2 regions of the Rhizobium sp. BR 249 genome follow, and region 2 is predicted to be linked to the other one. Evidence: riboswitches for the same ligand, from Rfam matches in the RefSeq annotation. Region 2 holds a riboswitch; the other holds the start of a gene.

Region 1 (5,211 bases), on a different contig from region 2:
AGGCCGACCAGATGATGGGCCTCCGGCTCGACGATCGGAATCATTCGGATTTCAATGGGAAAACCGAAGGATTTCGCGACATTGCGCGGCATGATGCTCGCCCAGCGCCCGGTCCGGACATGCGAGAACAGCACGATCATCGAGTTGGATTCGAGTGTCGGATGCACTGTGGCGCCGGCTTCGATCAAGTGCCGGTTGATGATGCGGCGGTTTTGCATGTCCGCGGTCAATAGACAAAGCCGAAGATCGCCGACCTCCCGCCAGGTGACGCTGTCGCGATCGGAGAGCGGGCTGCCCGCGGCCGTGATCAGATTGTAGCGCTCGGCATAGAGAGGAACTGACGTGACGCGGCCGAGAGGCTCGTTTTCGAGATAGGTGATGCCCGCATCGATTTCGAGATTTTCGAGCATGCTCAGCACCTGCAGCGAATTGCGCGAGACGATCGAGAAGGTGACGCCGGGATGCCGCTCCTGAAAGGGCGTGGTGATGCGCGAGAGCATGGCGAGCGCTGTCGGAATGGCGGCAAGGCGGATGTGGCCGGAAAGACCGCGGCGTGCGGCGCGCATCTCCTCGCGCATGGTGCGGGTATCGCCGACGATGCGCCGGGCCCATTCGAGCACGCGCTGCCCCTCCGGCGTCAGCCCCTGAAACCTGGAGCCGCGCTGTACCAGCATGACGCCGAGCTGGTCTTCGAGCTGCCGGATGGCAGCCGAAAGCGTCGGCTGCGAAATTCCGCACTCCTCGGCTGCGCGGCCGAAATGCTTTTCATTGGCAAGGGCGATAAAGAATTCCAGCTTGTCGATCATCCCCTTATCTTCGACATAGCAGCCGCACTCCGCAAGGGCGGGAACTAACTGTTTTCTGCAGCCGGGAAAAGTTCGAACAGCGTTTCGAGGAAGGCAAGCACGCTGACATTGCCGATGCTGTAATAGACCATCCTGCCCTCGCGGCGCGTATTGACCAGCCCTTCGAGCCTCAAACGCGCGAGCTGCTGCGAAACCATCGCCTGCTGAATGCCGAGGATGGTTTCGATTTGGCCCACCGTCCGCTCCTCATTCGCCAATATGCAGAGGATCAGAAGGCGGGTCTGGTGCGCCAGCGCTTTTAGAAGATCGCTCGCTTCATGGGCTTTTCCAGCGAGTTTATGCAACTCCTGGCCGGTCATCCCCGGCTCCGGTTTAGGCAACGGCATTCGAAATCTCGGAAGGGAAGCGATGAGGTAGATCAGTACAATAGCATATTCGCAGAAACGAATTGGCCAAAAGTCATGAAATGCCAAAAAAGGTCCAAACAAATCAGCAGATAAGCTGACCGCCGTTGATTTCGATTACTTGACCGGTGATGTATCCCGACAGCGACGGAGCCGCCAGGAACAGATAGGCCGGCGCGCAATCCTCCGCCGTTCCGAGCCGCTGCAGAGGGATGGATTTTCTGGTCTGCTCCAGCTTCTCGCGGGAGGAGTAACGCTCGTGGAAATCGGTTTCGATCGTTCCCGGCGAGACGCAGTTGACGCGGATTCCGTCCGGCGCGAGCTCGCGCGCCAGCGCCTTGGAATAGGTCGCCACGAAAGCTTTCGACGCCGAATAGATCGAGGAACCGGGGCTGCCGCCGGTCAGCGCCGAAATCGAAACCGTGTTGACGATGGCAGCCCCCTGAGCCGCCTTCAACGCCGGCAGCAACGCCCGCGTCAGCGCCACCACCGATGTCTGGTTCAGTCGCACGACCGCCTCATAATCCGCATCGGTGAGCGTGCCGGCCGGAAAACGGCCGAGCATGGTGCCGGCATTGTTGACGAGGACATGCACCTCGTCGAAGAAGGCGAGCACATCTTCAGCAAATCCTGCCGCCCCGTTCGAAGCGGAAAAATCCGCATGCAGCAGCAGCGCCCGCCTTTCGGATTCCGCCGTCAGCAGGGAATCCGGCAGATCTCGTCCCGGCTTGCGTCCGGTATGGACGATCACCCTCGCTCCGCAGTCCAGAAATTGCCGGGCGACTTCAAGACCGATGCCGCGACCGGCCCCGGTCACGACGACATTGCGATTTTCAAAAAGCCTGGGGTGGAACACGAAGCCGTCCTCCTTGCGGACAGGGCCGCCGGGTGTGTCATTCGCCTTAACATATGGGTATGTCACGCAAAAGAAAGGCGTGCATCGATCTTTCCCCGGAGATTGGTCCCCCAGAGATCAGCGCCCGGCCTGCAGCAGCAGCGCGCCCGATCCCTCCTTGCCGAGCCGGTCGCCGGGATTGCGCAGCGGACAGCTCTCCACCGACAGGCAGCCGCAGCCGATGCAGCCGCTCAGGTGGTCGCGCAGCAGGCTGAGCTGCCTGATTCGCGCGTCGAGATCATCCTTCCAGAGCGCCGACAGCTTCTGCCAGTCGGCGGTCGTCGGCGTGCGCCCCTGCGGCAGGGATTCGAACGCCGCCTGGATCTCCGAGAGCGGTATGCCGACTCGCTGCGCCACCTTGATGATCCCGAGCCGGCGAAGCACGTCGCGCCCGTAACGCCGCTGATTGCCGCGGGTACGGATGCTCGAGATCAGCCCTTTGGTCTCGTAAAAATGCAGCGCCGAGACGGCAAGACCACTGCGCTCCGCCACTTCGCCGACTGTCAGGAGCCTGCCGAGCGGGGTTGCGGGAATCCTGTCCATCGCCTCTTGACCTCAATATTAGTTGAGGTTTTATAAGTCGTACTCCTGCAATCGTAAAGTCCGATCGCGCCGCCCGAGGCAGAGAACTCCGGTTCCGTTCCCGGCAGGTACGGAACCTCGAGGAACACCCGGACGGAGCCCCGTCCGGGTGTTTTTGCTTCATAGCAGGCCCATCCCGACCGCGCGGACGGGTCTGCAAATTTGCGGTTGCGGGAAGAAAACCCCGGTGATATTTTCCGCGCCGATTACAGGGGAGCTCCGTATTGCCGGGGCTGAGATGTGAGGCACGAGCTTCCGGACCCTTCAAAGCTGATCTGGGTAATGCCAGCGGAGCGAGGTCCAATGTTCTCAGGCGCGCAAGTGTCACTCTATCCGATGCCCGGCAGTTTCACCGGCATCACTCTCAGCCCGCCCGATATCCTCTTTGCCGCCATGTGCGATCTCTTCGTCACGGCCGAAATCGAACGTTGATGACATCGCCGCAACCATCGGATTCACGTTTCTCCGCGCTCCGCGCCACCCTCTATCGGGGCATGCCCGCCTTGCTCGCCGGCTGCGCCTTTCTGGCCGCCTGGGAAATTTATGTCGATCTCTCCGGCATCAAGCCCTCCATCCTGCCGGCGCCCTCGCGCATCGTCATCCAGGGCTGGCTGAACCGTCAGGCGCTGATGGCAAACACCTGGCCGACGCTCGGCGCGACGCTCGGCGGTTTCGCGCTGTCGCTGGCCTTCGCATTCGTCTCCTCGATCCTCATGGATTTCGTGCCCTTCATGCGCCGCGCATTGCTGCCGATCTTCATTGCCAGCCAGACCCTGCCGCTGGTGGCGATCGCCCCCCTCGTCGTGCTCTGGTTCGGTTTCGGCCTGTTGCCGAAGATATTGCTGGTGGCGCTCGTGACCTTCTTCCCGCTGCTCGTCGCGCTCTTACAGGGCTATGAATCGACCGACCGCGACATCGCTGAACTCTTGAACTCGATGAAGGCGAGCCGCTGGCGCATTTTCCGCCTGGCGCGGCTTCCCTCTTCGCTGCCCTATTTCTTCGCCGGCCTGAGAATCTCGATCACATATGCCGTCGTCGGCGCGATCTTTGCCGAATATGCCGGCGCCGCGAGCGGCCTCGGCATCTATATCCTCAACGCCAAGAACAATTTCCGCCCCGATCTCGTGCTCGCCGCCGTCATCGTCAGCGCCGTGCTGACACTCTGCCTCTTCGGGCTGACGCTGATGATCCAGCGTTTCGTCATGCCCTGGCAGCCATCCCAGGAGCGGCGCCGATGACCGGTCACATGCTTGAACTGCGCAACATCTCGAAATCCTTCGACGGCATGAAGGTTCTGGGCGATATCTCGCTTGATGTCGCAAGCGGCGAGTTCGTTTCGATCGTCGGCCCGTCCGGCTCCGGAAAATCGACGGTGCTGCGACTGCTGACACAGGCGCTGCGCCCCGATTCCGGCAGCATGCTTTTCAACGGTGCAGCGCTGGAAGAGACGCCGCATTCCTTCGCCTTCATGCCGCAACGCGATGCGCTGATGCCCTGGCGCCGGATCATCGACAATGCTGCACTTGGGCTCGAGGTAAAGGGCATGAGCCGTCGGGCCGCCCGCGCGGCTGTCGCCCCCCTCTTCGAGCGGTTCGGCCTTGCCGGCTTCGAACATCACTATCCCTCAGCGCTATCGGGCGGCATGCGCCAGCGTGCCGCGCTGCTGCGCACCGTCGTTCAGACCCAGGACATGCTTCTGCTCGACGAACCTTTCGGCGCGCTCGACGCGCTGACGCGCACGCAGATCCAGGAGTGGCTGCAGGGCATGTGGACCGAACATCGCTGGACGGCGCTGCTGATCACCCACGATGTCCGCGAGGCGGTGTTTCTTTCCGACCGCATCTACGTGCTCTCCGCCCGGCCGGCGCGTGTCATCCGCGAATTCCGCGTTCCCCTGCCCCGCCCGAGAAGCATCGCCGATCTCGGCTCGCCGTCGGCCCAGGCGATCGAGACTGAAATCCTGCAAACCCTGCTTCATCCGCTGGAACAGGATGATTTTAGGCCGTCGGCCTAAAATCTGAATCCTTTCCTAATTTAAAGAGTTAAACCTGAGGAGGTCACCATGCTGCTTCTCACCCGTCGACAGACGATCTTCGCCGCTCTCGCCGCAAGCCTCGCCGGCCGCACCGCCTTCGCCCAGTCGGCACCCGCAAAGGTTCGCATCGCGCTCGACTGGACGCCCAATACCAACCATATCGGCATCTACGTGGCCCAAGCGAAAGGCTACTATGCCGCCGCCGGCCTCGATGTCGAAATTCTTCCCTTCACGGACACCAGCGCCGGAACGCTCGTATCCAACGGCGTCGCCGATTTCGGCATCAGCAGCGAGATCGAGGCCCTCACGCAGCGCGCCGGCGGCGGTGACGTGAAGATGGTTTACGGCGTCGTCCAGACGGAAACCGCACGCCTGATCTTCAAGGGCGGACGCGACGACATCAAGAGCCCTAAAGATCTCGACGGCAAGACCTATGGCGGCTTTGGCGGCGCCTGGGAAAGCGCGCTGGTCTCCGCGATGATCCGCAAC
Region 2 (5,211 bases):
AGGTGTATTCCAGAAATACATTGCACCCACGGTTGCTACTGGTATTCTTTCGAAAAAAGGAGAGGACAGCCGCATGGCGAAACGGCAACGACCGGCCCAGCCCCCGACAGAGCCCGAGGACAGCATTCGGGAAAACCTGGTCAAGACACGAATCGGGGGTGACCTCTCGTCCTTCATGAAAGGCGATCCGGACAACCCCAAGAAAGCCGGCAAGGCTGCGGAGCGTTTCGATGTCGTCATCGAATTCAACCGCGATTTTCCAGGCGGCGTCACGGCGGCGCGGCAGCTCTTGTTCGAAGCGTATCTGCTGCATCTCAACAGGATCGGCGCGACCGACGAGAGCAACAATTTGCGCCGCTTCGGCATGGCGCCGCCGCTCGGCATGCCTGCGATCTCCGAGGACAGCAAGCTCGATCTTTCGCAGATTTTCTCGAAAGGCAGCAGGATCGCCGCCAAATCGCTCTGGACCGACAGCTATGTTTTCGCCACCCTGACCCGGGAAGCCATCGGCCGGCTATCGACCTGGACGATGCCGAGGAGCGATGATGAAAAGACCAAAAGCGAAGGCAAGCAGAGGGATATTCCGCTCGTCTACAAGATCTGGCACGACCACGAGATCTATCGTTGCGTCTATGAATCAGTCCGGACGATCAAAGGCGACGCGGCGCAGGCTTCCTTCGCGGCCAGTGGAAAAGGCATCGTCTGGGCCGTGGCCGACACCGGCATCGACGAGACCCATCCGCATTTCTCGACGCTGAAGACGCTCGAACTGCCTGACGGACTCAGTCACTGGGACTTTACGTCGGACAATCCCGATCCGGCATCGGCGCCGAAGACCGCGCTGACCGACACCGCCGGCCACGGAACCCATGTCGCCGGCATCATCGCAGGCCGGACATCCCTCTCGGAAGCCCCGAAGACGAGCGGAATCAAGAAAATCTCGGTCACTTCGGAAATACGCAAAGAGGACGACACGAAGTCCAAGGTCACGGAGGAGCATCAGGGCGTGATCTCCGGCATGGCGCCGCATTGCAAGCTGATGAGCCTGAAAGTGCTCGTCAACGACAAGCAAGGCAGGCTCAGCAATTTGCTGGCCGCGATCAACTACGTCCAGCGCTCGAACGATTACGGGCGCAACATCAAGATCCATGGGCTCAACCTGAGCCTCGGCTATCCCTTCAACCCGGTATGGTTCGCCGCCGGGCAAAGCCCGCTCTGCGTCGAGGTCAACAGGCTGGTGCGCTCGGGCGTCTGCGTGGTGGTCGCGGCCGGCAATGCCGGCTATGGCACGGTGATGCAATTTTCCGGAGCCCCGGAACGCGCCGCCCATAGCGGCACGATCATGGATCCCGGCAATGCGGCGCTCGCCGTCACGGTCGGCTCGACCCATCGCGACATGCCGCATACCTACGGCGTCTCCTATTTCTCCTCGAAGGGGCCGACCGCCGACGGGCGCATGAAGCCGGATCTCGTCGCGCCCGGCGAGCGCATCGTCTCCTGCGCGCTTCCTGACGCTGCCAAACCGAACGAGGCGCCGTTCCGGGAGGATACCGGCACCAGCATGGCGACGCCGCATGTTTCCGGCGCGATCGCCGCTTTCCTGTCGGTCCGGCGTGAATTTCTCGGCCAGCCGGAACGCGTGAAGGAAATCTTCGTCGGCGCGGCGACCGATCTCAAACGGCGGCCGGAGTTTCAGGGCGCCGGCCTGCTCGATCTGATGCGAACGCTGCAAGCTGTGTAGGAGGACACATGGACACGCTTGGACCCTCGCCATTCCTATGGCTCGAATTCGACAAGGACGGTGCGATCGATGCCGCGCTGACGAAAAAGCTCGCCGCGCTGCTCAACCAGCCCGATATTACCGATCTGATCGTGATGTCGCATGGCTGGAAGAACACCAAGGACGATGCCCGCACGCTCTACGGAACGCTCTGGGCAAACGCCTGCAAGAAGCTTGCGTCCGACAAGGCGCGCCGCACCGTCGTCGCCGGCATCGTCTGGCCGGCCAAGGCCTACCGCACCGATTTCGACGAACGGACGCTGGTGACGGCGGGCGGTGGCGCCCAGGCAGCGGACGGGGCGGCGGCCCCGGTCCAGGATCTCGACGAAAAGGCTTTCAAGAAAGTCCTGGCCGATTTCGAGGATCTCTTCGGGCCGGACGGCTCTGACACATCGGAACAGGCACGGGCCGCAGCCGAGACCCTCGATGAAACGACGTCGCTTTTCCTCGTCAGAAAAGGCAGGGAGGCGATCGGCTCGCCCCAATCCGACACGGAACTCAAGGCGGATGCCGAACCGATCGCACTGGCGACTGCGGATGCCACCAGCGCCAAGGTGCTGATGGAGGGCCTCGTCCCGCCACCGACGTTCAATCTGGAAAGCTCGGTCGGTGAAGCGCAAGGCCTCGGCGACATCGTCTCGGGCCTGATCTCCGGTCCGCGGGCAGCGGTAGCACGCTTCCTGAACCAGCTCACCTATTACGAAATGAAGAAACGCGCCGGCATCGTCGGGGAGGCATTGACCAAAAGCGTGCTCTCGAAGCTCGCACCGCAGCAACCGATCCGGCTGCATCTGGTCGGCCACAGCTTTGGCGCCCGGCTGGTCTCGGCGGCGGCAAACGGGCTCGCGCCCGTGCCGAAGCTGGAATTCTTCTCGCTCACTTTGCTGCAGGGCGCCTTTTCACACAATGGTTTCGCCAAAGAGATCAAGCCGGGTCTTGCCGGCGCCTTTCCCAATGTGGTGGGCAAACCGACCGGCCCGATCTGCATCACCCACACCCACAACGATCTCGCCTGCACGCTCGCCTATGCTCTGGCTTCGCGCCTTTCGCGCGATATCGCCAAGAGCATCGGCGATGCCGACGACGAGTTCGGTGCGATGGGGGCGAACGGTCCGCAGCACCTGAAGGCCGGCCAGGCCGTCGAGGACGATACGGATGCCGTCTTCGCCCCGAAATCCGGCAAGGTGAACACTTTCCTGGCGGACAAATACATCATCAAGACGGCCGCATCGGATGCCCATAACAATGTCACGAACGAAGAGGTCGGACGGCTGCTGGCAAAGATCGTCGGCTGACCGTCTTTCGTGAATTGGCCGCATCGCAGAGTTCGCGGAATTGTCATTTTCGGGATGACATGCGCGCCGTTCTCTGCAAGAACAAACCCGATGAGAGACAGGGGCGTCCGTCGGCAGACGGGCTGAGAAGCACCCTTCGAACCTGAACCGGATCATGCCGGCGGAGGGAGTCGCTCGGGGTTGGGCTTTGCCCGCATGAACCGCCCCGTGCCTGCCCCGCCTGAAAGGGGCACTATGCAGATGAAGACCACGTCGGGAGCCATGTTGAAGGCGATGCGCGAGAAACCGCCGCTCGTTCAGTGCATCACCAATTACGTCGCCATGAACATCGCCGCAAACGTCCTGCTGGCATCAGGCGCCTCGCCGGCCATGGTGCATGCCGCGGAAGAAGCCGGTGAATTCGCCGGCATCGCCAATGCACTCACCATCAATATCGGCACGCTCTCGACGCAATGGATCGAAGGCATGCGGGCGGCTGCGAAAGCCGCCAACGCAGCCGGCAAACCCTGGGTGCTCGATCCGGTCGCCCATTACGCCACGGCCTTCCGCCGCGGGGCGGTGGCCGACCTTCTGGCACTCCGCCCGACGATCATCCGCGGCAACGCCTCCGAGATCATTTCGCTTGCCGGCGGAGAAAGCCGCGGCCAGGGCGTCGACAGCCGCGATCCGGTCGAACAGGCAGAGGATTCGGCACGGCGGCTGGCGGAGCGACAGCAGGCGATCGTCGCCGTCACCGGCGCCGTGGATTTCGTGACAGATGGGAAAAGAGCCGTGCGCGTCGCAGGCGGATCGGCCCTGATGCCGCAGGTCACGGCACTCGGCTGCTCGCTCACCTGCCTCGTGGGCGCCTTTGCCGCGACCGCGCCTGAAGATCTCTTCGGCGCGACTGTCGCCGCCCTCGCGACCTTCGCCGTCGCCGGCGAAGATGCGGCGCTGGGTGCTGCCGGCCCCGGCTCCTTCTCCTGGCGCTTCCTCGATGCGCTGGCGGCGATCGACGCCGAAACGCTCGATGCCAGGGCAAGGGTATCGGTCGCATGAAGCGCTTCGACCTTTCGCTCTATCTGGTCCTCGATCCCGATCTCTGCGCCGGGATCGGCATGATCGAGACGGCGCGCCTTGCCGTTGCAAGCGGCGTGACGATGGTGCAACTGCGCGACAAACATGCCGGCACGGCCAGAATGATCGAGACCGGCCGCGCCTTGAAACAGACGCTTGCGGGAAGCGGCGCGCTGCTCGTCGTCAATGACGATGTCGAGGCGGCGATCGCCATCGGCGCGGACGGTCTGCATATCGGCCAGGAGGACATGGACGCGCGCAAGGCACGAACGATGATCGGCCCGGACATGATCCTCGGCCTCTCGGTCGAGACCGCCCAGCTTGCCGGCGCCGTCGATCCCGGTCTCGTCGATTATACCGGCGTCGGACCTGTCTTTGCGACGCCGACCAAGGCTGACCACAAGCAGCCGATCGGCTTCGATGGCCTAGCGATGCTGGTGAAGGCCTCGCCGGTGCCGTCGGTCGCCATTGGCGGCCTCAAGGCGGAGCATGTGGCCGAAGTGTTTACAGCCGGCGCCAAGGGGCTTGCCGTCGTCTCCGCCATCTGCGGCACCGCAGATCCCGAAGCCGCCACGCGCCGCATCGCCGCAGAAATTCGAAAGGTGCGTCCATGATCCGCAACGTTCTCTCCATCGCCGGTTCCGATCCCTCGGGCGGCGCCGGCATCCAGGCCGATCTCAAGGCTTTTTCCGCCCGCGGCGTCTATGGCATGGCGGTGCTGACCGCGCTGACGGCGCAGAACACGCAAGGCGTCAGCGGCGTGCATCTGGTGCCGCCGCAATTCGTCGCCGACCAGATCAATGCCGTCTTTGCCGATGTACGCGTCGACGCCGTCAAGATCGGCATGATCGCCAATGCCGGGATCGCCGAAGCCGTCGCCGCAGCCCTTGCCGACCGGCGCGGCATTCCCATCGTCATCGACCCGGTGATGATCGCCAAGGGCGGCGCTGCCCTGCTCGCGCCGGAGGCCGTTGACGTGCTGACGGGCCAGCTGCTGCCGCTCGCAACGCTCCTGACCCCGAACCTGCCCGAAGCCGCGGCCCTGTTGCACCAGCCGGTTGCGACCAATCGCGACGAGAT

Evidence for each region. Region 2 has a riboswitch for thiamine pyrophosphate ahead of thiM (hydroxyethylthiazole kinase). Riboswitches for the same ligand answer to the same signal wherever they lie in the genome.
Region 1: it holds a riboswitch for thiamine pyrophosphate, as region 2 does, so the genes downstream of both, QD408_RS18515 (HMP/thiamine-binding protein) here and thiM (hydroxyethylthiazole kinase) in region 2, are expected to answer to the same signal.

What each region holds. Positions count from the first base shown of each region.
Region 1 covers NZ_JARWKX010000019.1:94,727-99,937, reverse strand. The annotation lists gene QD408_RS18535 (LysR family transcriptional regulator) at 1-806, opposite strand, end outside; gene QD408_RS18530 (ArsR/SmtB family transcription factor) at 851-1,192, opposite strand; gene QD408_RS18525 (SDR family NAD(P)-dependent oxidoreductase) at 1,296-2,066, opposite strand; gene soxR (redox-sensitive transcriptional activator SoxR) at 2,184-2,648, opposite strand; TPP riboswitch at 2,888-3,001, shown strand; partial or broken gene QD408_RS18515 (HMP/thiamine-binding protein) at 2,991-3,104, shown strand; gene QD408_RS18510 (ABC transporter permease) at 3,119-3,925, shown strand; partial or broken gene QD408_RS18505 (ABC transporter ATP-binding protein) at 3,922-4,733, shown strand; gene QD408_RS18500 (ABC transporter substrate-binding protein) at 4,750-5,211, shown strand, end outside.
Region 2 covers NZ_JARWKX010000012.1:12,443-17,653, forward strand. The annotation lists gene QD408_RS13125 (S8 family peptidase) at 74-1,741, shown strand; gene QD408_RS13130 (hypothetical protein) at 1,750-3,075, shown strand; TPP riboswitch at 3,165-3,261, shown strand; gene thiM (hydroxyethylthiazole kinase) at 3,310-4,113, shown strand; gene thiE (thiamine phosphate synthase) at 4,110-4,745, shown strand; gene thiD (bifunctional hydroxymethylpyrimidine kinase/phosphomethylpyrimidine kinase) at 4,742-5,211, shown strand, end outside.